DNA from 4 places in the Alteromonas sp. ABH2_165 genome. Region 4 is predicted to be linked to each of the others. Evidence: predicted binding sites of a transcription regulator. Region 4 holds the regulator's gene; each other region holds the start of a gene.

Region 1 (5,928 bases), on a different contig from region 4:
CCGTGGGCCGTCATTAAAATCACTGGAATATCTTTTCGTACGCCCATTATTTCCTCGAACAGACTTAATCCATCGAGTCCGGGCATGCGCAGATCGGATAACACCACATCAAAATCTTCGCTGCGGATTTTACGCAAAGCGGCTTGGCCGTCTTCGACCGCAGTGACTTGATAGCCTTCACCTTCAAGTCGGATGGTTAGCAGGCGTAACAGACTCTTATCGTCATCAACGAGTAGCAATCGGGCATTGCGTTCTCCGGATTTATTCATCGTTGGGTACTCCTGTTTTTATCCATCAGCGTTGCTTCTACTTTGAGCAACTCATCCATCTTCTTTGTTTGCACTTCTAAATCTTCTTCAAGCATCTTTATTTGTTTTTCTTTGTCGGTATTCACTCTGTTTAGAATGACCAGTGCCGATTCCAACTCCAGCATTTCGCTGTTTGGCGCGTCGACAATGGTTTTCACCACAGCTTGCATTTCTGGCGTAAGTTGACTGACGACTTCCTCTAACCAGTGTTGAGCCCGCAGTCGAGACTGATACGGCGTGTCCGTGGGTAACGATAAAATGACTTTTTTAATTTTATCGTCAATGCCCTCGCCCAAATCAGCGATAGCTTGTTTACGTACAGGCCAGCGGGTGTTGTCAGCCTGAACCCATAAATTGACCCAATATAATAAGTCGCACTGATGTTCAAAATTGGCTGCGTCTTCGTCAACAAGACACAAGGAGTCGCTTTCCACGAGTTGTGGCGTTTGACTGTTGTCTTCAACCGGGATAACCGGCGCTGACTGATTCCCTTCTATTGCTGCGCACCCGCCTAACAAGACGACGATGGGCAACAATAATTTAATTCTCATTTACGTTTTTCCTTCTGCGGGATACTGACTCTGAAACACACATCAGCATAATCAACTTCAACAACAGCGACATCACCGTACATCAAGCGCGCGCAATCTGAGACGATAGACAGGCCGAGACCTGTTCCAATAACATTGTCATTTCTCGGATCGTCACCGCGGGTAAAGGGTTCAAATAATTTACCCACTTTTTCCTGCGGTATTTTTTTACCGCGGTTCGCCACGTCGAGCACGGCTACACAGTCCTGTTCATAAATATTGACTGAAATCGGCCTGCCAATAGCACCGTGGGCAACGGCGTTTGACACGAGGTTGTCGAGGATACGGCGGTAGAGTTCCTCGTCGACACTGACCGATTCAACACGTACATCCACCGTCACTTCTCTGTCTTGAAGCGCCAGTGCATAATCTTCTACACAATCACGTACGAGTTCGGCAGGATCGATACTGGTGAATTTAGGCTCGGCCTGTTGTAGCAAGAGGTTATAGTCAAGTAACTTTTCCACCAACGTATTCAAGCGCTGGGTACTGGAACTCAAAAGCGATAAAACTTCTGCCTGTTGGGGATTCAACTCCCCGACTACATTCTCAGATAGCAAGCTACAGCCTTCTTTAATACTTGCCAACGGGGTTTTTAACTCATGGGCCGCATGACGTAACAGCGCAGTGCGGATATGCTCAAGTTGTTGTAAACGTTCAGAAAGCCAGTGTAGATCTTTTTCCACACCAATAAGTTCAAACGGGGCTTTGGTTGAAAGAGGCGGCAACTCCCCCCGTTGGTGAGCGAGAATTTGAATGATCTGTTTCAGTTTGTTGACCGGCTTAACAATCAATTGGCTTCCTAACAGAATTAACAGTAATGACACCGATACCAACATGGCTGTAGACCAAGCTTGTTTGGCCTGCATGTTGGTCATGTCTTCACGTTGAATAGCCAGTCGAGCCTGAATGGATGCATCGACGTCTTTGCGCATAGCAATAACGCCATTACTTAACGATGCAAGATAGGCATTAAGTAATAGTTGATCGTTAATCGTGCGGAAATTTCGAAGTTGTTCGATTTGCTTAACTAATTGCTGACAGTTTTCGGAATTGTCGATGATGTCACACAAATCCTGCTGCGCTGAGGCAAACTGCGCAATGGCATTATCTGTCAAATCAGCCACGGTGGTGTTTTGTATGATGGCATATTGTCGAAGTGTACGCTCCAGGTCTGTCGCCGCACCTTCTAATTGCTGCATGAATCCCACTGCGGTAACCACGAACCGGGTTTCCGCCGTTGTCATACGGCTTACTTTTGCAAGGTCGCTTTGACTTTGCCACAACAGTGCAATGAGGGGAACCAAAGCCAGTATGAAACTGCCTAGGGTTAGTTGTCTGAGGGAACCAACTCGCAAAATTCGATCACTAAGTAAAATCCGGTTTTTCAGGATCGCACACCCCTATGATTGCCGCAATAGATGGCAACGCCAAAAACAGCGTAGCCATCGTAATTAAAACTTAGTTTGGCGTTTGCAAACTCACCAAAATCACTTCTTTACTACTTTCCAGTTCTTCCATGCTCAACAAACCATCACCGTTCTTGTCGATGCGACTGAACAAGCGCAATAATCGGGTGTCCGCTACGGCCTCTTTCAAGGAAATAGCGCCATCTTGGTCGTCATCTAAATCTGACAACATTGTTTCAACAGCATGGGCATCTGCCACGGCGACTGCCTGGATAGTGACGATGGTAAGTAGCAGCAAAAATAGTTTTTCAATACGTTTCATATCAGACCTCCTGTGCTCAAATATGCGTGAGCGGATGTATGGAAACGTAATCACTGCGTCAATACAGAAGCTCACCTAGCCATAAGTAAGCAGGAGTAATGCCAAACATTAAAATCAATTAAACATCAGAGACTTACAATAAGACCAATAAATAACAACATGTAGAGTGTTGCTAAATATCTACACACTGAAGATGGGATTTACTCAACGGAAGTTGTGTCATCCAAAAAATGGGAAAAGTTTTTCGGCAGTTCTATTAGTTTAGAAAGTGGAACAGGTTTGCTGAACAAAAAGCCCTGCACATGATCACAACCATGTTCATTGAGATAGCGCCACTGGCTTGGTTGCTCAATGCCCTCAGCACAGACGGTAAGCGCAAGGCGTTTTGCTAAATCAATGATCGACCCGGTTACCATTCGCGACCGATCTGAAGATTCTAATTCACAGATAAATTGTCTATCAATCTTTAATGTATCGATAGTGATTTGCGTGAGATAACTTAACGATGAATACCCGGTTCCGAAGTCGTCTAATGCAATGGCGCAGCCCATGTTACTCAAGCGTTTAAAAAACTTGTCAGCAGTATCAAAGTTTTCCAGGTAAGAGGATTCTGTCACCTCAAACTCGAAATATTCAGGGTGCACCTTATAGCGCTCGAACAATTCATAAATATCGTTGAATAGGTCGGTATGACGCAAATCGTGACCAGAAAGATTAATGGCAACTCTAAACTTATTGTCAACCAGCATCTGCAAATCAGGCAACTCCATGCAGACCCGCTCTATCATCCATTGCGTAATGGAAGAAATTCGTCCGCCCTGCTCTGCAATAGGAATAAATTCGCCAGGCATCACCATACCGTACTCTGGGTGCTCCCAGCGGATTAACGCTTCAAGACCTATGACCGCGCCATGCTTAGAGATTTTCGGCTGATAGTAAACGCGGAATTCATCATGACGAATCGCACTGTCGATACTGTTTGCCAGAGACATCTTGCGCTTATACGATTCCACCATATCAACGGTAAAGAGGGTATGGGTTCCCCGGCCTTTCGCTTTTGAGCGATACATGGCGAGATCGGCATTACTCATCAGTTGGCTAAGCTCGTAGCCTGCATCCGTGGCTCTGGCAATACCGACACTCACCCCCACAGACAACGCCAGTCCCCGCAGCATAAAGGGCTCTTCAAAGGCACTTACTAATTTTGTCGCCAGATTATTCAGACTTACATCGGACACATCGCGGTCGGGAACGATGATAAATTCATCGCCGCCGAGACGGGCCACTAAATCCCCTTCCCGCAATAAATTTTGCACCCTGTCGGCCACTTCAATCAGGATTAAATCCCCGGTTTCATGACCCAGTGAATCATTAATACTTTTAAAACCGTCAAGGTCAAAAAAGATGAGTGCTAAATCTTCTCGTAGACGTCTCACTCTCGCCAGTTCTAACCTGAGGTTATCCATGACAAACTGGCGGTTAGGAAGCGCTGTCAGGCTGTCGTAATTCGCAAGTCGCATCATGGTTTGCTGCTGCTCTACGAGTGTCGCGTTTTGCTCTTTATTGATGGTGAGTTCAACTTCTATCGTGTCTAGAAAGCTATTAATATTGCCAACGAGACTGCTGATTTCGCGACTTTTTCCAGGCAGGAAACGGGCTGTGTAATCTTTGCTAAGCGATATTTTTCGGGTGAAGTCGATGAGGTCTTTGAGTGGCTTCAAGAGCACTTGAATAATCGAAAAAGCGACAACAACAGCAATAATAATAACCGCAATGAGTTCAGGCAAAGTCTGAAACGCCAGGACCTGCTGACCTTGCTTTTTAACATCAGATAAATCACTGATAACGACCACTGTGCCCTCTACGGCATAATCACTTCCAATTTCCGACACGCTAAGAATGAGATCGTCGTCAGCAAGGACACCGTAGGGATGCTTTAAGGCCAGTTGTTTCATTTCCTCTGAACGACCGCTCCCGGAAGCACCAAGCAAACGTTTTTGTTCGTCGAAAATGTATGCAGCAATGATGGCCTGACTGTTTTCGAGCAGTGCCAACTCTCTATCGATGATGACGTTTTGTCGGCTAGCATCACTCTCGCTAGCTATTCGCATGGCGATATTGTCAGATAGGTTCGATACTTTTTGCTTTTCCAGCATCTCTATCCGTTCGTCCTGACTGCGCGCAGACAAATAGAACGTCGCCACTACGGAGACAGAGACTACCGCTGTTACCAACAGTGTAAGAGGCAATTTTATCGACCGGAACAAGGCGTCTTTCCTTAACTATCCTGCACACGCAAAAAGGCGCAGGCTACTCAGCATGATTTTCAGTTACCGAGAGCTTAGATTTTATAAACTGGCTGTGAGGTATATGCAGTAAATCGGCGATTCGCCGTATAATATGCTCCTCAATTGGCGCTATATTTTCGTCAGCATAGGCAACTTTCCACAGGTCGGTAAGAATATCCTGCTTTTCACCATTATTACACTTTTGATTAATAACTTGCGTGAATTGCACCAAATCCACCGCCTCTTCTGCCGATGATTGTCCCTCTTGCATTAATGTACTTAGCTCATCATCTGACAAGGAGAATTGCTCATTGAGCAGCGTTTTATAAGCTTCTAACTCGCGTGGATCGGCCTGCCTATCTGCACGAATGATCTCGCTTAGCAGTGCTGCGGTAGCCAATTTGACCGTGTGTTGTTGTGGTTTATCGTCGTGATTGTTGCGAAAAAGCTCAAGTACCGCTTTTAACATAGCTTTATGTCCGTTTGAGAAAAATTACCTTTATATACGCGCAAATTAACAAAATGTATTTTCTACTGAGGCAGGCTTCAAATTTAAGCCGATTAATCACGTGCCGTTTATTTCGCCATGGACAACCGCACACTTAACGTTGAACCATTATCACTGAATCTGACACTCTCGCAGAGTTCCCGTAAAAAACAGATCCCGCGGCCATAGCAGGCCGTTAGGCAATCTTCATCGAGCGCACTGACATCGAACCCGTCTCCCGAATCGGAGATGGTAATATCAAGGGCCGATTCTGAGGGTTTGAATAGAATTTTGAAGGCAATCTCACCTTCGGTCAGGTTTGCCAGAAGCGTGTCTCGACGCTGGTAATATTGATGAAAACCGTCAGGTGTCGATTTCAAATCAGAACTGAGTTTTAACACGCCATGTTCCAACGCATTATTAAACATCTCAGATAGAATGGTATACAAATCAGAGCGCACGAGCGTCATGCCGGGCTGGGAATTAATCATCTCCATCAAAGAAGTAATAATATGCGGGTTATT
Region 2 (5,928 bases), on a different contig from region 4:
CAATGCATTTCTCTTTTCTAGGGAGTATGGGAAAACAATCCTAGCCTCTACGTTAGGGCTTTTAGGTTACGAACTTCTACAAATTTATATCAGTGAACGAACCTTCGATTACTTGGATATTTCAGCCACTATCGGAGCGGGCTTATTTATTTATAGTGTATTGATATTCATGCGAAGAATGAAAAAAGCCCAGCCAGATGGGTTGGGCATCTGAGCCAGGCTTTGACCTATCGGGTCTACTTCAAAATTGCAGGGATTTTAGAAAGTGTAGCGCGCGTTTAGCTGCGTGATATCAAGATCGTCAATCTTCTCGAAGCTGGCGCCCACAGCCCAGCGTGGTGTGAAGTAATAGTTCGCGCCTACTTTTACTGTTACATCTCCGGTATCCACATCGTAGTAGCCAATTTGGCCCAATAACTCTACTTGCTCGGTAACCATGGAACGCAAACCAGCGTGTACGCTGTAGCCATTCTCATCATAGTTTTCCAGATCTACTCGCTCGAAGTTCGCGCCGAAATAGGCATCGGTGGATGAATCCAGTGGCATGCGGTAACCCAGACCCACCGTTGTCATATCCAGGTCGGTGCCATTGTCGTCTAACATTTTGTGCTCACCGGTAACGTAAATGTTGTTTTCGAGCAGGTAAACCCCGCCCACATCTACGCCGTCAAAATCGCCAGCACCCACATCTGCGTTGGTATAGCCACCTTCAACAAAGCGCCAGTTTGGTGATCCTGCCATTGCCGCCGAAGAGAGGCCTGAAAGAGCAACAACAGTCAGTAATGATTTGGTAAAACGCATAAAGAGACTCCTTATCTATGCTTGGAAGAAAATCATTTAACTGCGACTGCAGAGCAATCATCTTGCCATTTCGTATATTGGTAAAAGGGTTTTATTACCATTCCTGTGTATAAAGCGCTGATTTTAAATAGCTAAATCTCTTATCGTCTCATCTTCTAACAAACACTGAGAAGTTGTGCCTGTATACAAAAAAGCCATGACTGAACACCTGTTATACAAAAAAGTGTCGGTGGGTACAGACAGTTCTCCCTGATTTACTCACTGCCTTGTAATTGTTGCTGTTTGATATTTACTCTCTGATTGGGTGGGGAATGGTAAATATTTGATTTGTATTTGGAAATTAAAAATTTAAGCGTGTTTTTAAGCTGGAACACCTCTTGCAAAACCCTGTGCAACAAAAAACAAATCGTAACGCACAGTTATCATAATTTATCGGAGTCAGTAAATCATGCTGCCGCAATTACAGTTAGCCAATAACACGGAAATTACGACACCTTCACTGGCATCTTTTTGCTCTTTCTTTTCTATCAGCCCAGCCGTCATGCGCGCTTTTATTTACTGCATTTGTGTGGGCTTTAGCACGCTTAGTCTGGCAGACGAAGTATCAGATAAGAATCTTCCTGCGGGCAAACCTATATTGAATCGCGTTATCGATGCTGCACAGAAAAATGCCGGTCGCGATTATGTGGTCAATGACCATGGTCTGGCAGATGAACTTAAAAACATCGACTATGAAACCTATCGTCAAATTCGCTTTAACCCAGAAAAAGCATTGTGGGCAGGTGAAAACGACTACGAAGTACAGTTCTTCCACCCTGGCTTTCTGTATCAGCAGCCTGTCAGTGTGGTGACCATCGCGTCGGACAACAGTGAGAACCTGGTACCGTTCGAAAGCGAAAGTTTTATCTACGAAAAAAATGCCGAACCTCTGGCTGGCCTTACTGATGAAAAATCCGGTTATGCCGGATTTCGTCTTCATTACCCAATAAAAAATCAGAAATACAAAGATGAATTTGCAGTGTTTCTGGGTGCCTCCTATTTTCGCCTGGTAGGTAAAAATCAGGTTTACGGTATTTCTGCACGTGGCCTGGCAATTGATACGGCCATGCCTGAAGGCGAAGAGTTTCCCCACTTCACTAAATTTTGGTTGATAGAGCCTCAGGAAGGTCAGCCAATAAAGATTTATGCCCGTTTAGAAAGCCCTTCTGTTGCCGGTGCGTATAGCTTTGAAATTATGCCGGGTACCGACACCACCATGAAGGTGAAAAGCTGGATCTTCGCTCGTGAAGACGTTGATAAGCTTGGTGTCGCTCCCTTTACCAGCATGTTTTTGTACGGTGAAAACTCACAAATCCGTCGCGATGATTATCGCCCGGAAGTGCACGACAGTGACGGCGTACAAATGCTAAACAGTAAGGGCGAATTGATTTGGCGTCCGCTTACCAACCCAACCAAATTGCAGATCACGTCCCTGAGTGACATTTCCCCCAAAGGCTTTGGTATGTTGCAGCGAGATACCGACTTCTCTAACTATCTGGATGCTGAAGCCAATTATCACCTTCGTCCGAGTCTGTGGGTAACACCGAAAGCAGGTTTCAATGAGGGTAAGCTGGAAATTGTTGAAATTCCTACCGATTCTGAAGTGCACGATAATATTGTGGCTTACTGGGTGCCCGTTGAACCTTTCCTGGCTGGCCAAAGTCGTTATTTCGAATATGAACTAAAAACGGTTGAGAAAAAGCCAATGCGTTACGGCGTTGCAACCGTAGAAAGAACCCGTCAGGGGATCAGTACCTTACCTGGATTCGAGACCACTGAAGAGCGTAATGTTCGCCGCTTTGTTGTGGACTTCGAAGTGCCAAAAGGCATGAACCTAAAACCTGACGACGTAAATCTAATTCTCGATGCCACCAATGCCAGCGTTGATCAGGCCCGTGTTTATGAAGTGGACGGTGGCAAAAGCCTTCGTGTGACGTTCCTGGTGATCCCTGAAGGAGAAGCCGTAGTGGATATGCGGATGTTTCTGAATCACAACGAAACACAAATGAGTGAAATATGGAGCTATGTGTATGAGCCAATCCAACAGTAAGGCTGATAACGCGGTAGCCGAAAAGGATGTCGCCGAAGCAAGTAAATTAAATGTTCGAGGTCGCCGCTGGCGACTTCTGTTAATGGGATTCCTGACTATCGTTTCTACGGCCCTCACCGGCTATAGCATGTTCGAGATTTTCCGCCCTAATCGATTCACTGAACTTGAAATGGTGCAATTAGGTTTGGCAATGGTGTTGTTTTTATGGCTCACCTGGTCATTCTGGACATCGGTAATTGGTTTCTTACTAAAGCTATTCCACATCGACCCCATATCATTGCGCCGCGAGCTTCCTACCGCCGATGTGAACACGCCAATTACTCAACGCCACGCCATTGTAATGCCAGTTTACAACGAAGATACCGACCGCATCATCGTAGGTTTTGAAGCTTGCGTGAACGCGATCCTTAACACCGAATACGCTGATAACTACGATTTCTACATGCTTAGCGATACGCAGGATGAAGCAAAAGCAGAAGCTGAACTTAGAGCCTGGAAGCGTTTAGTGGGTCGCCTTGGTGAACATGGCGATAAAGTTTTTTATCGTCGCCGTGAAGACAATTGGGGTCGCAAGGTCGGTAATATTCACGATTTCTGCGTACGCTGGGGTGGGCAGTATGAGTCTATGCTGGTGCTTGATGCCGACAGCGTCATGTCCGCACACCGGGTGCTGGATATGACACGCCGCATTGAGGCGAATCCCGAAGCTGCGCTTATCCAAACCATTCCGATGCCGGTGCGTCAGGATACATTTTTTGGTCGCTTCGTGCAGTTTGCTGCTCATCTTTATAGTCCTATGCTGGCCACGGGTCTTTCGTTCTGGCAGAGCGACAGTGCCAATTACTGGGGCCATAATGCCATTATCAGAGTGAAGCCGTTTATGCAGCATTGCGGATTGCCCACACTGGAAGGCCGTGCGCCATTTGGTGGCGATATTCTAAGCCATGACTTTGTGGAAGCTGCGTTGCTACGGCGTGCGGGTTGGGAGTGCTATCTCATCACAGACACCGACGGCTCCTACGAAGAGGTGCCAGGCAATATGGTGGATTACGCGATTCGTGACCGCCGTTGGGTGCAGGGTAATATTCAGCATCTCGGGCTGCTGCGCACCAACGGCTTGAAAACCACTAATCGCCTCCATTTCGGCTTTGGTGCCTTTGCCTATATGTCTTCACTGTTGCTGTTCATGATGCTGATGGCGGGAACAGCAGATGCATTGGTAAAAGCGTTGGTGGACCCAGTGTACTTCACTTCCGATCACCAATTGTTCCCTGATTGGCAGATTGCTCGGGAAGGGCTCATGATTGCTACGCTGTGGGGCACCATTGCACTACTGTTCGCGCCGAAAGCCCTGGGACTTATTCTGGCTCTTATCCAACGCAGAAAAGATTTTGGGGGTGCCTTCAAGCTGATTTTCGGTGGCCTTGTGGAATTGTTCATGGCCGTACTTATTGCGCCTATGATGATGTTCTATCACAGCTATTTTGTGATCAGTGTGCTTATTGGTCATCAGGTCAAGTGGGAAGCGCAGACTCGGGAAGGCCGCATGGTGCCGTGGAAAGTGGCAATTTCTAAAGCCGCAACCATGACGGTACTGGCATTAATTTGGGGTGGTGCTACTTTTTATTACACGCCTTCGCTATTCCTTTGGTTACTGCCAGTGCTCACCGGCATGGTGTTCGCTGCGCCAATCATTCGCCTTACCAGTAGCCCGGGGTTTGGCCGTACTTGCCGCAAAGCAGGCGTATTTGTGATTCAGGAAGAGTTACGTGAAGCCCCCGTGCTGGTTGAAGTACGTGAACATATGGCAACGTTTAATTTGAGTGAGCTAGAAGGCTACGCGCCGGACCAGCCGGAGTTGCCAGAAGATGTACCTCATAGCATGGTGGTACAGGATTTGTCGGCTCCACCATTACCAAAACGCGTCGATGAGGTTGCGCTTAATGCAGCCAGTGAATTGAATACCAACGACAGAAACGCGGCCTAAACGCTTAATTTAAAGCCTCAGTCGCAGATAAAAAAAATGGCTCATCATTTGATGAGCCATTTTTATTTATCACTAAAGGATCAGACTATTCTGTAAACGTTACCGCAAAAGTAACAGGTACTGCTGCGGTGATGCTGCTAAGTTTAGCAACGTCCTGCAAGGCTTTAACGCCACCATCTAATTTGAAATCAGCTGCACTGACGATGGTCGGAGCCGTAGTTGCCACGGTGATTTCATCATCAGATACTTTGCTTACTAGCACGCTGAAAGTCGCCGGTGCGGTAACCCCATGAAGGCTCAGTTCGCCTTTCACTTTACCGGTAGTGCTTTCACCCGCGCTGAGTTTCATTAATTCAGCCGGTACCGTTGCAGTGAATGTAGCAGAAGGGTACTTACCACTTTCAAACAACATTTCCTGCATGCGGGTATTACGCAGAGGAATATTGGTGTTTACGCTGCTAAGCGGTACTTCAACTGTTAACTTTCCTGCGTCACTTAAACTTCCTTCCAGCTTGTCGAAGCTGTGAACTTCGGTCACCTGGGCATTCTTGGTTGATAGAAAGTTCAGGCTGGAACCTTCGCTGTCCAGAGTCCATGCCGCAGATGCTGGCAGTGCAATGCACGCTGATAACGCCAGTAACGTTCTCTTCATCATTCCTTCGCTCCTTTGTCGTATTGTACGATGTCGTTCCAAGGCACACGCTGGTCGCCAAGTACTACGAAATCTGGGTTTTCCAGCGTGTTACGCTGGTTGTATGTTAGTGGTTCAAAGTTTGCGGCAAGAATACTACCGCCAGCTTCAGACACGATACATTGCGATGCGCCTGTGTCCCACTCTCCGGTAATGCCGAGTCGCATGAATACGTCAGCTTTGCCTTCAGCAATAAAGCAGGCCTTTAGTGAGCAGCTGCCCAGCGGCAGAGTTTGATAAATCCGCTTTGCTGACATGCGAGAAAAGACTTTCTCTCTCGACTGACGGCGACTAATGGCGATCATCACTACGCTATCGTGAGGATCGTCTAGCTGGCGCACGTTAATCTGTTTGTGCTCG
Region 3 (5,928 bases), on a different contig from region 4:
GGCGATTGTAGGCAGCCTGCTACGCAAACTCGGCAAAGTGAGTCAGGTAATGTGCGTAACACACTTACCTCAAGTTGCCGCGCAGGCCCATAATCAGTTGTTTGTTACCAAGTTCAGCGATGGCACAACCACAGAAACACAAATGTTGCCATTAACCCGTCAAAACCGTATTGATGAACTGGCAAGATTGCTCGCAGGCGATAAAGTGACAGATTCTGCCTTAGCAAATGCAAAAGAGCTGTTGGAAAGTGCCGAATCGAACTAATAAGCGGTTGATTGGTCATAGGTGATTGGGTAGCATGCTGACGCACATTATTTTGTGATAGCCTGCACCTGGGCATATCCTGTTAGGAAAATAATGTCCGTCACTATAATCAAAGCATAACTGGACACGCTAACGCATGAAGTTGTATCAAATCGCTATTTTGTTAACCGCTGTATTTTTCTCTACTGCCTGCTCAAACTGGATCTATCGTATTGATGTTCCGCAAGGCAACTTCCTTGATGAAAGAGATGTACAAAAGCTGCGTGTAGGCATGACCAAAGAGCAGGTTATTTATGTACTCGGGCATCCCGTAGTACAAGACTCATTTAATAAAAGCACCTGGTACTATGTCTATGATATGAAGCGTGGCATGGAAAAGCGCGGTGAAGATTTCCAGAAGCAACTTGTGCTTAGTTTCAACGACAACAAGCTAGCCACTGCCGAAGGTGACTTCGAACTGTCAGAAGACTTTAATACTCCGCTCGATCAATAAGCATTTTTAGTCCGGAACACTAATAAATAGTATTCCGGACTAACTCCCTCTTCCCTCCACTCCCACATACACTCCCAACCAATTGATTACAAAGTGGTTTTCTAGTTGGCCCCGTAATTGCTCTTATTGTTCTGTACGTTAAGATAATTTTACCGTTGCCTCAAAATAGGTCGCCACGGTGTATACCTCGAAAATGGAAGAATAAAATGCTAAACCGGAAATCCTCTTTACTTGCTGTTTCTCTTGTTGGCGCATTAGCCCTGTCAGGTTGTGTTATTAATGTCGGCGGCAATGGCGATTACCACGATGGTGGAGACGTTAGCAGTATTATGGGCTCTGTCACTATCGATCCTGGCCGTCATGCGGGTGATGTTTCTTCGGTAAACGGTGATGTACGGCTAAAAGAATTTGCTGTTGCTAACGATGTGAGTACAGTGAATGGCTCGATAGTGCTCGATAATAACGTTGCCGTTAACAGCGCAACAACGGTAAATGGCGATATTACAGCTGGAGAGAATTTGAATGCATTTGGCTCACTGGAAACGGTGAATGGCACAATCACCTTATCATCGGGCAGCATGGTAGAAGGCAATATTGAAACCGTGAATGGCGATATTGCACTGCCTGATACAGAAGTGAAAGGTGATCTAACCACGCTCAACGGCACCATTAAGCTTGTCGGTTCCACCCGCGTTTACGGTGATATCGTGTTTGAGGGATCGGAAGACGGATGGAGCACGCCAGAACGCAATTGGCCAGTTTTGATAATTGAAGAAAACGCCACAGTTGATGGCAATATTATTCTTGAACGCGCGGTGAAGCTGGAATTGGCGGATAAGTCTCTGGAAAGTAAAGTTATCCGCCGCAATCGTTCTTAATCACTATTCAGCGTAACATCAAGCCAAACCAACCGATGATCGGAGCTCGCTTCTCTGTCTTTAACCAGACGGAATAGCGGGCTTTCTTTTGATGGCCAGAAAACACCATTGCCTTGCACTGAAAAGCCGAAACGCGACGGCAACACATAATCAGCCCGTGCTCCCCAATAAGCGGTAAAACGATTACTGAATGCCTCCGGACTGCTTTCATCACCACCCTGACTCAGCGGTATTACATCGTTATTGACCAGTGGGTGTTCTGTTAATTGTTCTATCACGCCAGGCCGCCACTTCTCACCTTTGTCTGCTGCATTAAAATCGCCCACCAGCACAAAGCGGCTGTTTCGAGCCAACGACACAGCATGGCCGTTATCATCATAAATATATTCGCCGCCGTCTGGTGTGAGGTAATCCGCCATCAATCGAATTTCATCATGATTACGCTTGCCGTTACGATCCTCGGGTCCATCAAAGGTTGGCGGCGTGGGATGCATCGCCAAAACGTGCACTATTTTGCCATCTACATTTACTGGCACATCCCAATGCGACTTTGAACTCAAGCGCAGCGCGGCCCACGCTTCAGCGCTATACCAGGTTTCGCCGCTCTCGGGAATAACGGGCTGTTGCGCGCCCGGCATGTCTTTCCATTTAAACAATTGCAGGCTGCGCACTTGATCATCCAGGATGGGGTATTTCGACAAAACGACCATGCCGTATTGACCAGGATATAATCCAAATCCCCAGGCGTCTCCCCCTTTACCACTGGCGTGACCATCACGATCGAGATCAAAGGGTGACGGCTCGCCCGTATTGACCGGTGCGAGATACACATAGGGATAATCGATTGCAGCTTGCCCATGTTGACTGACGTTCAGATAATGCGTAATGAACGCATTAACGCCAGCCTGTTTGTCGGCAATGTAATCAAACTCATTTAAAAGCAGAATATCTGGCGCAGTTCGCTGTATGATTTCAGCAATGTTTTTTACTTGCTGATTGTCGCCATCAGCCAAAACTGTTTTCAGTACATTAAGACCCGGCTCCATGCCCAATTTAGGATAGTTGGTCGACTCCATGCTGACATTAAACGTGGCAACCCTCACCGTGTGATCACGGGGTTCAGCAGCGGTTTTTTCGGTGCTATTCAATAAACTTCTCACTTGATCAACGGGTAATGCTTTAGCCGTACCATGGTAGCCTTCAACATTTTCTGCCATCAATAAACTGTTGTAAATGGCCTCTTCTGTAGACTCAATGACCGCCTCAAATAAGGGTGAAACCGCATTATTAGCTAACACCGTATTGATGTGAGAAGAGGCTGCTTCACTGCGACGGTTTTCTTTCGCGGTAGAAAATGCAATAACGTAGTCACCAGAACCGTTGGTTAAACTGGCTCCTGTACGTGCAACACCTGCCATGGCTCGCTTTGCCAGGCGCTTAAGGTTTCTGTCGTCAAGTGGCGCATCAGTGGCAACCACAATCATAATAGACCCATCGGCCGCGGTGTCGTTGTTCAGCTTGTCCTGTAAATAAAATTGATTCAGTGCCTGACCCACTTCTACACCTTGCATCTGCAAAATGCCGCCAAAGTTACTTTGCACTAACACACCTACCTTGTAACCGCCCAAAGACTTGGGCAATACCCGACTACTTGTACCAATTCCGCCCTTCCAACCAAAAGCACGTGTACCGCTGCCAGCGCCTACGTTACCCTCTGCAACCTTACCTGCAGATGCTGACTCAATGGCTTGTTTAACCTGCTCGGCTGTTACTACCCTGCGCCTAATGTCATTTAAAAAGCCGTCGTTGGTCTCGCCAACAACCGCATTTACAGAGCCCACGTTTTCATTGCCGGCCTGAGCTAGCGTCCATTCCACTACCCCCGCGATACCTTCAGCCACGCTTAGGGTGTTGGTAAGTACGATAGGCGTTTCAATTTCACCCAACTCACGGATCTGGCTAATACCGGCCATTTTTCCGTAACCGTTGCCAACGTGAACAGCAGCTGGCACCTTGTTCTGCCGAAGATTCCCTACAGCCGGAATGATTGCCGTTACGCCGGTGTGAACATCTTTGCCATTATGCAAGGTAACCTGCCCGACACGCACGCCAGTTACGTCTGTGATACTGTTCAATTTGCCAGGATTAAGCACACCGGGACTCAGACCAATATCTCTGGCCCGTACCTGTTCGGCCGAGGAGGAAGTAACAAGAAGGCTGGTTAAGATGACCAGGGAAGATAAGAGTTTCATGCCGTTTTTATTAATTTGATTTGAGCTGAAGATGAGTGTCACATGGCTGCAGGCAAAAAACAAAAAAACGCGGTGAAAGTATTGCTAGAACAGACTGATAGCCCGCTCAATGAGAAACAGGCAGGCACCAATTAAACCACCAACCAGTGTACCGTTTATACGCACTTTCTGCAGATCTTTACCAATATTCAGCTCAATCTGTTCGGCCATCTGCTTGTCGTCCCAGGCCAAAATCGTTTTGCGGATATGCTCAGTAAGGAAGTCGGCTAGTTCCGGTGCCATGGCACGGCCGGCTTCAGAAATATGCAAATTGACGGCGTCAGCCAGTTTACTGTCATTTTCAATAGAGCGCCCCACTTCCTGCAGCGCGTGAGAAACCCGCTTTGCGAATTCGCCCTCTGGCTTAGCAACGTCTTTAATCAACCAGACTTTGACATCTCCCCACACCTGAATCAGATAATCTTGCAGTGCATCGTTTTCTAATAGCCGGGCTTTGATACTCGCCATCTTTTCAGCCATGGCTGGGTCAGATTCCATCCGCTGCGCAAATTCGTTTAGCTGACGATCGAAGCTTAACCGCAACGGATGCTCCCGATCTTCAGCAATATCAGCCAGAATACTGATTAGTGCTTTTGATGCGATGTCAGCCCCCTGTTCACTCAGCCAGGTCGTAGGCAATATTTTTTCAAGCCGACGATACTCAAGCTTTAACCAACTATAAAGTTTGTCGGCAATAAACGCCTGGCTTTCTTCCCGCTGGGCAATATCTGCGATTTTCACCAGCAGTTGATCAAGCACCTCCTGGTGACGTTGTTCTTTTGTGAGCACCCGCAACGTACCAGCCGCCATCGGCGTAAAATCAATTTTGCCAACGGCTCGCTTTACACCTTTTACCAGCATGTCCTGAATAGGCTTATCATCCAGTGTGTTCACCACACCAGCAAGGCTGCGGCTGAAGAAGCGGCTCAGCCTGTAAGCATTATCAGGCTGCCGGAGCCATCGTGCCATGCCCTGAGCGGGTTTCGCATCGTTCACCAGCCGGGTAATGGCTTCTTCGTTGAAAAACTTATCCTTTACGAAATGCGACAGATTGTTCGCGACTGCCGCTTTGTTGTTTGCAACAATGTTGGTATGAGGAATAGGAAAGCGCGCAGGAATTGGCCGGAACAGCGCCGACACCGCAAACCAGTCGGCCAGGCCGCCTACCAGCGCGGCCTCGGCTGCCATCTTGATGAGTGCCGCCCAGGTTGGCCAGGGCGTCAGCCATTGGCGATGCTCTGCGATGGTGGCAAGTAGAAAAATGCAGGCAGCACCAATTAGCCAGAGAAGCGCAATGCGTTTGGCCCGATTCAATAATAGATGTTTGTTATCCAAAAGCTCTGTTCCTTTATGTCGTTTATTGTACGACACTGTCCGTTATGGCTATTTTTAACTTTACCGGCGAGACCAGTTGCAACCCGCCCCTCGTGACATTGGTATGACAATGAAGGCTTTCTGGTTCAACAACATATGTTAGTCTGTTGCTACAAATAAGTGATGGGTAAAGCATTGAGTTAGCAGTTTAGAATTAAAACGGGTTGGTTTCACAAACGAGGATGCTTAAACAGGCCATTTAGTTAATTCTGCCATTGCTCACCGTAATACCGACGCTACCTTAAAATCAAACAATTCAGCTTTAAGGATAAAAATGAATTTCTCGATACAAATGAAATTGACGTTTCTGGTCGCCTTTTTCTGTATGGCATTACCGACAAATAATGCATTTGCCGCACTGGAAACACTGACGTGTAATGGATGTAATTTTAATCAGAAGGAATCCAAAGCCGGCGCGTATAGTCAGCACTCTGATGATGAGTATGTCATCGTGTTTGATTTTAAAAACGCGGCAGCTACGAAATTCGAACTCATTTCTCACAAAGGAATTTCGGGGAATAGTAAAAGTCTGATAAGCGAAGTCGCATTAACTGCTGATGAACATCACGATGTAGCACTTATCCTTAATTTCTATAAAACGTTTCGGTCGATGATCCAGAGCAAGTC
Region 4 (5,928 bases):
TTGAAGCCAAACGATTCGAACACCAGTACGAGTCGGGAGCTTTTTTTTCCAAGAATACGCTCACGGATGAGTTCAGCGAGCTGGTGAATACTGAGTGAGTCGGTATCAATATTGAGGTCGGCACGCTCAGCAATAGGGGCCAGCAGCTCTTTTTCTGTTTGAATGGCATCCGACAACGATTTATTCAAACGTGCCAACGGGTGCAAACGACGGGTTTCGCTGAAGCGTTTCAGCAGCATGTCGTCGCCCGCATCGATATACACGATGGTAACGGTCCAGGATTCTGGCAAGTAATCGAGAATTTCCACCAGTTCGGCAGGATCTTTAGGCAGGTTACGAACATCAATGCTCACTGCAACCTGCTCGTACTCGTCGGCGACGGTATGGGTGAGTGCAGGGAGTAGATTAACCGGGATGTTATCTACGCAATAGTAACCGAGGTCTTCCAGCGCCCGTAATGCGACGGATTTCCCTGAACCGGAACGACCACTGATGATAATGAGCTTCACGTTTTTCTCCTGAAATACCGTGTTAACGCAGGCGTTTACAATAACTTACTGTAATGCGCGAATAATATCATCACTTGTATCAGCTTTTCGGATACTTTTTATTGTCTCTTTATCGCTAAGCTTGCCAGCAACCATGGCGAGCGTTTGCAGGTGACCGTCAGTTTGTTCCTGCGGTACCAAAAGGGTGAAGAAAATATCGACGGGTTTATTGTCTATGGCATCGAAATTAATGGCTGGCGTAGTGGTTACGACAATGGCAATCACTTTTTCGAGTCCGGCAAGGCGACCATGAGGAAGCGCGATACCATTACCAATACCTGTGCTGCCCATGCGTTCACGTGCCATTAGAGCACTTAACACCGTGGCTTCATCGATATCTGCGTTGTTTTTAGCGGCAATCCCACTGATGATTTCGAGAATGCGCTTTTTACTATTGCACTGGACCGCACATTCAGTGCGATCCAGGCTAACTATGGCTTGTATATCCATGAATTCAATTAATGCTTTTTAAGCTTTTCCTTGTGTTTCAGAACCTGCCGGTCGAGCTTATCTACCATGCTGTCGATAGCTGCGTACATGTCCTGATTTTCGGAAGAGGCAAAAACCTCTGCGCCACTGAGGAAAACCGTTGCTTCTGCTTTCTGATTAAGTTTTTCGACATTCAAAATTACGTGCACATTCGATATGTGGTCGAAGTGACGTTCTAGTTTACTGAATTTCGTATCGACATAGGTACGCAAAGAATCTGTGATCTCAACATGATGACCAGTAAGGTTTATTTGCATATTTCGTCTTCCTTATTTTGAGCAGCCCATTAAATGAGGCTTTTGCGTTGGTTAGACGGCGGGATCGATAGGGACTCCCGGTACTTTGCTATTGTTCGCCGGGCAACCATGATGCCTTGATCGGCCAACAACGAAGCAATCTTGCTGTCGCTCAGCGGTTTGCTTGGCTTTTCAGCCGCAACCAGCTTTTTAATCAGTGCGCGAATCGCTGTGGATGAACACTCACCACCGGACTCTGTGGCCACGTGGCTTGAGAAGAAGTACTTCAACTCAAAAATGCCTCGAGGCGTATGCATGTACTTCTGGGTGGTAACCCGGGAAATGGTTGATTCATGCATATCTACCATTTCTGCGACATCGTTCAGCACCATTGGTTTCATCATTTCAGGGCCATGCTCAAAAAAGCCCATTTGTTGCTGAACAATGCAGTTCGCTACTTTAAGCAGGGTGTCGTTACGGCTTTCAAGGCTCTTGATAAACCATTTCGCTTCCTGCATATGAGAGCGAATAAATTGTGAATCGCTGCTATTGCGGGCCTTACGGCTCATTGCGGCGTATTGTTGGTTAACACTTAACTTCGGCAGGCTGTCTGGGTTGAGTTCTACTACCCAACGGCCGTTTTTCTTCGCCACAGAAACGTCTGGAATAACGTATTCTGGTTCCTTAGTGATAAGTGCACTACCCGGACGCGGATTCAGCGTTTGCAGTAGACGCATAGCTTCACGAAGCTGGTCTTCTTTCAGGCGCGTTTTCCGCATCAGCGTACGGTAATCTTTGCTGCCAAGTAAATCGGCGTGCTCTCTTAACAGTAATCTGGCTTCTTCCAGCCAAGGGGTATCGGGGGCGTATTGCGTTAATTGCACCAACAAACATTCTTGCGGTGTACGCGAGCCAGAACCGATTGGGTCGAACAATTGGATGCGCTTGAGTACGCATTCCACTTCATCTTCTTCTACCGGCTCTTCCATGTCTTCACTGTTCACGCTTTGCAGAATGTCTTCCACGGTAACAGTGAGGTAACCCGATTCATCAATCGAGTCGATGATGGCCAGCGCGATAGCGCGGTCGATGTCTGAGAAAGGCGTTAGGCGCATCTGCCAAAGCAGATGGTCTTGAATATTTTCGGTGGTTTCACCTTGGAATATTTGCTCGTCATCACCGCCGGCAGGACCGGGGGCAGGCGCAGAAGACGCAGAAATGTATTCGTCCCAGGTGCTGTCGAGAGGGAGTTCATCGGGCAGGTCATTTTTTTCCAGCGCTTCGCCGGTATCCATGCTTTCCGAGGCTGACGCAGATTCAGGCATGCTGTCGTCGTTATCGAGATTATTCTTCTCAACAACATCGTTGTCTGAACTGTCGTCCACTTCCAGCAGCGGATTAGAATCCAGTGCTTCCTGAATTTCCTGTTGTAAATCCAGCGTCGACAACTGCAATAGTTTGATCGCCTGCTGAAGTTGCGGCGTCATTGTCAGTTGTTGACTAAATTTTAGCTGTAAAGATGGTTTCATCTACGTCTTATATTAACTCTGCAAAAAGTATCTGGCTAAAACGGCGATTTATTATTCTTAAATTGCGGTTTGTTATGCCCGATAACTTAACTATAGCCTGAATTGCTCACCTAGGTATACATCTCGAACTTTTTGATTACTTAATACCTGTTCTGCGGTGCCCTGAGCAATCAGTTCTCCATGACTGACGATATAGGCTTCTTCACAAACATCAAGGGTTTCCCTTACGTTGTGATCGGTAATCAGGATGCCTATACCTCTGTCTCTTAAATGTTGAATGATCTTCTTTATATCATTAACCGAAATTGGATCAACTCCGGCAAAGGGTTCATCAAGCAAAATAAATTGTGGGTTAGCTGCTAAGGCTCTGGCAATCTCAACCCGGCGGCGTTCACCACCCGACAAACTCATACCTGTACTATTACGTATATGGTTAATATTAAATTCATCAAGTAGCGCGTCGGCTTCTTCTTCACGCTGATGGCTTTTTAAATCCTTACGGGTTTGCAAAATAGCCATGATATTTTCATGTACCGTGAGCTTTCTGAATATCGATGCTTCCTGCGGCAAATAGCCAATGCCGCGACGTGCACGCTCGTGCATTGGCTCGTGAGTCAGCTCATTTTCGTCGATATTAATTTTGCCTTTATCCAGTGGCACCAATCCTACAATCATGTAAAAGGTGGTGGTTTTTCCCGCACCATTGGGGCCCAACAAACCCACAATTTGACCGGTAGACACAGAAAGGCTTACATCGCGCACAACCTGACGAGATTTGTACGACTTAGCCAAATGGCTCGCGGTTAACGTGGCCATTACTGATTGTCACCTTCGTTGTCATCGCTTTTCTTTTCGTCTTCAGACAGCCCTTTTACGGTTTCTGGCTGAAATACCGTGGTAACACGACCACTGCTCGAGCTGTCACCGCCGGTGGCAAGAAGCTGCTCTTTGCCCATGTCATAACGAATGCTATCGCCTTGAACCATGCTGCTATCTTGCTGAATTTGAGCCTGACCTTGCAGGGAAATGAGCTTACTGGCAACTTCGTAACGAATTTCATTGGCGCTGGCTTTTACCTGTGCACCATCGTCCATGGTTTGTGAATAGCTGGCCGGTTCGCCATAGGCCACAAACACTTCTTTACCGTCACCGTCGCTAGCAATAACCTGAACTTCATCGGCGGTAATCACCAACGAACCCTGGGTAATCTTCACGTCTTCTTTAAAGGTAGATGTTTTCTTCTTGCCGTCAATGAACTGCGACTTCGCATCAACTTTAATTGGCTTGTCGAAATCTGTGTTGTCGGCCAAGGCTACTGTGGGCATTACAGCAACAGAGATCGTTGTTATCAGGCTAGCTGCCAGGGGAATAAATCGTTTGAACATGATCTATCAACTCATATTGTTGGGTACGCAGGTTTGCATTAAAACCATTGCTTTTGATGATGGTCTGAACACCGCGGATATCAACAGGTTGATCGGATGTCATCGTTTTATCATCCAGATTAACCTTAATGAAATCAGTTGTAATGGTCTGAACGAACTCGTCAGGATTCAGACTCTTAATCAGCACATTATCTTCTAACTGAATGAGATCGTCATTATATAATGTGCCTTTATCTGCGGTTACCTGCCAGGGAGCTTCATTTTCCGCAGCATAGACAGTGTATTTGGGTTGACTGAATAACACAAAGCCAAGCTGGTCGTAATGTTCCATTGAAGCGGCGTACACCTCATGATTCACCTTACCTTCATCGTTGTACAAGGTGGTGGTGAGGTTTTTGGCCTTATAAGCCGGGCGTAACGCGCTATCACTCATCGACTGAGCGGGTTTTTCATCTTCGGCCATCCACACGGGCATGTACATCAACAATGCCATCACAAACAGTGCGGAAATACTGAGGCCTAATCGATTCATACACTGGCACCGTGAATAATATCCAGCGTACCCACCGCTTGCATAATCACATCACACACTTCACGCACAGCGCCGTAACCACCAGGCTTCGTGGTGATCCAGTTCGCTTCACGGGTAACCGCAGGGTGGGCATCTTTAACGGCAATTTTGGTTTCAGCGTACTTGTACATGCCTAAATCTGGCATATCGTCGCCAATGGCCGCCACTTGTTCGGGGCTAAGGCCAAGCTTCTTGCATAAATCGGCCATGGCATCGGCTTTGTTTTCCTGGCCTTGAATGATGTGTTTAACGTTCAGCGCTTTCATGCGGTTTTTCACAATGGCTGAGTCGCGACCGGTAATCACTGCCACTTCAATACCGCTGTTAATCAGCGCTTTAATGCCATAACCGTCGCGGGTGTGAAAGGCTTTCAGCTCTTCTCCGTCGTTGCCGAGATAAATACGGCCGTCAGAAAATACGCCGTCTATGTCGCAAACCAACAGTTTGAGATTCTTCAGCTTTTCAAATCGCTCTTCACTGATAACGCCGTAAAAGGTGACTTCATGTCCCATTAGAGCACTCCTGCTTTCAATAGCATATGCATGTTGAATGCGCCGACTGGTTGCCTGTTTTCATCGACAACCATAAGCGCGTTAATTTTAAACTCTTCCATCAGGTTCAATGCTTCCACTGCCAGCGTTTCGGCGCGGGTTGTTTTGCCGCCGCGCGTCATCACTTGGGCTACCGGCGTAGAATGAATGTCGGTTTTCGCATCCAGAATGCGGCGCAGATCGCCGTCGGTAAAAATACCCGCGAGCTTGTTGTGTTCGTCAGTGATACCTGTCATGCCCAGGCCTTTGGAAGAGATTTCCAGCAGCGCTTCAGAGATGGTGGCAGACGATGACACCAAGGGCAGTTCATTACCCGTCATCATAATATCACGGACTTTTAATAACAGTTTACGGCCAAGGCTACCGCCAGGGTGCGACAACGCGAAATCGTTTGACGTGAATCCTTTGGCGTCCAGTAACGCAATGGCCAGTGCATCGCCCATCACCAATGTGGCGGTGGTACTCGATGTTGGCGCTAAGCCTAATGAACAGGCTTCTTTTTCCACGCTGATGTCTAGTACCACATCGGCATGTTGCCCCAATGAACTGTGGGCGCTGTTCGTCATGGCAATAACTGGCACGTTTAAGCGCTTCACTACTGGCAACAAGTTAACCAGTT

What was found. Region 4 encodes sigma-54, which starts transcription at its own class of promoters, with help from an activator protein. Its sites were predicted from a motif close to GTTGGCACGNNNNTNGNNT; they were not measured.
Region 1: a site for sigma-54 is predicted at 2,717-2,735, ahead of ACXAFQ_RS02620 (EF-hand domain-containing protein). Genes of this name have one in related genera too.
Region 2: a site for sigma-54 is predicted at 1,166-1,184, ahead of ACXAFQ_RS05425 (OpgD/OpgG family glucan biosynthesis protein). Genes of this name have one in related genera too.
Region 3: a site for sigma-54 is predicted at 863-881, ahead of ACXAFQ_RS03390 (DUF4097 family beta strand repeat-containing protein). Genes of this name have one in related genera too.

The regions. Positions count from the first base shown of each region.
Region 1 is NZ_JBSWWF010000001.1:606,564-612,491, reverse strand. It holds gene ACXAFQ_RS02635 (sigma 54-interacting transcriptional regulator) at 1-269, opposite strand, end outside; gene ACXAFQ_RS02630 (hypothetical protein) at 266-859, opposite strand; gene ACXAFQ_RS02625 (sensor histidine kinase) at 856-2,259, opposite strand; gene ACXAFQ_RS02620 (EF-hand domain-containing protein) at 2,360-2,629, opposite strand; gene ACXAFQ_RS02615 (putative bifunctional diguanylate cyclase/phosphodiesterase) at 2,830-4,878, opposite strand; gene ACXAFQ_RS02610 (tellurite resistance TerB family protein) at 4,940-5,386, opposite strand; gene ACXAFQ_RS02605 (SpoIIE family protein phosphatase) at 5,494-5,928, opposite strand, start outside.
Region 2 is NZ_JBSWWF010000002.1:179,230-185,157, forward strand. It holds gene ACXAFQ_RS05415 (hypothetical protein) at 1-214, shown strand, start outside; gene ACXAFQ_RS05420 (outer membrane beta-barrel protein) at 259-801, opposite strand; gene ACXAFQ_RS05425 (OpgD/OpgG family glucan biosynthesis protein) at 1,250-2,890, shown strand; gene mdoH (glucans biosynthesis glucosyltransferase MdoH) at 2,865-4,877, shown strand; gene ACXAFQ_RS05435 (YceI family protein) at 4,963-5,532, opposite strand; gene cysQ (3'(2'),5'-bisphosphate nucleotidase CysQ) at 5,529-5,928, opposite strand, start outside.
Region 3 is NZ_JBSWWF010000001.1:757,126-763,053, reverse strand. It holds gene recN (DNA repair protein RecN) at 1-265, shown strand, start outside; gene ACXAFQ_RS03395 (outer membrane protein assembly factor BamE) at 402-758, shown strand; gene ACXAFQ_RS03390 (DUF4097 family beta strand repeat-containing protein) at 965-1,636, shown strand; gene ACXAFQ_RS03385 (endonuclease/exonuclease/phosphatase family protein) at 1,633-2,853, opposite strand; partial or broken gene ACXAFQ_RS03380 (P1 family peptidase) at 2,833-3,888, opposite strand; gene ACXAFQ_RS03375 (DUF445 domain-containing protein) at 3,973-5,262, opposite strand; gene ACXAFQ_RS03370 (hypothetical protein) at 5,576-5,928, shown strand, end outside.
Region 4 is NZ_JBSWWF010000006.1:273,803-279,730, forward strand. It holds gene rapZ (RNase adapter RapZ) at 1-509, opposite strand, end outside; gene ptsN (PTS IIA-like nitrogen regulatory protein PtsN) at 555-998, opposite strand; gene hpf (ribosome hibernation promoting factor) at 1,007-1,294, opposite strand; gene ACXAFQ_RS13630 (RNA polymerase factor sigma-54) at 1,324-2,802, opposite strand; gene lptB (LPS export ABC transporter ATP-binding protein) at 2,893-3,618, opposite strand; gene lptA (lipopolysaccharide transport periplasmic protein LptA) at 3,618-4,187, opposite strand; gene lptC (LPS export ABC transporter periplasmic protein LptC) at 4,156-4,719, opposite strand; gene kdsC (3-deoxy-manno-octulosonate-8-phosphatase KdsC) at 4,716-5,270, opposite strand; gene ACXAFQ_RS13655 (KpsF/GutQ family sugar-phosphate isomerase) at 5,270-5,928, opposite strand, start outside.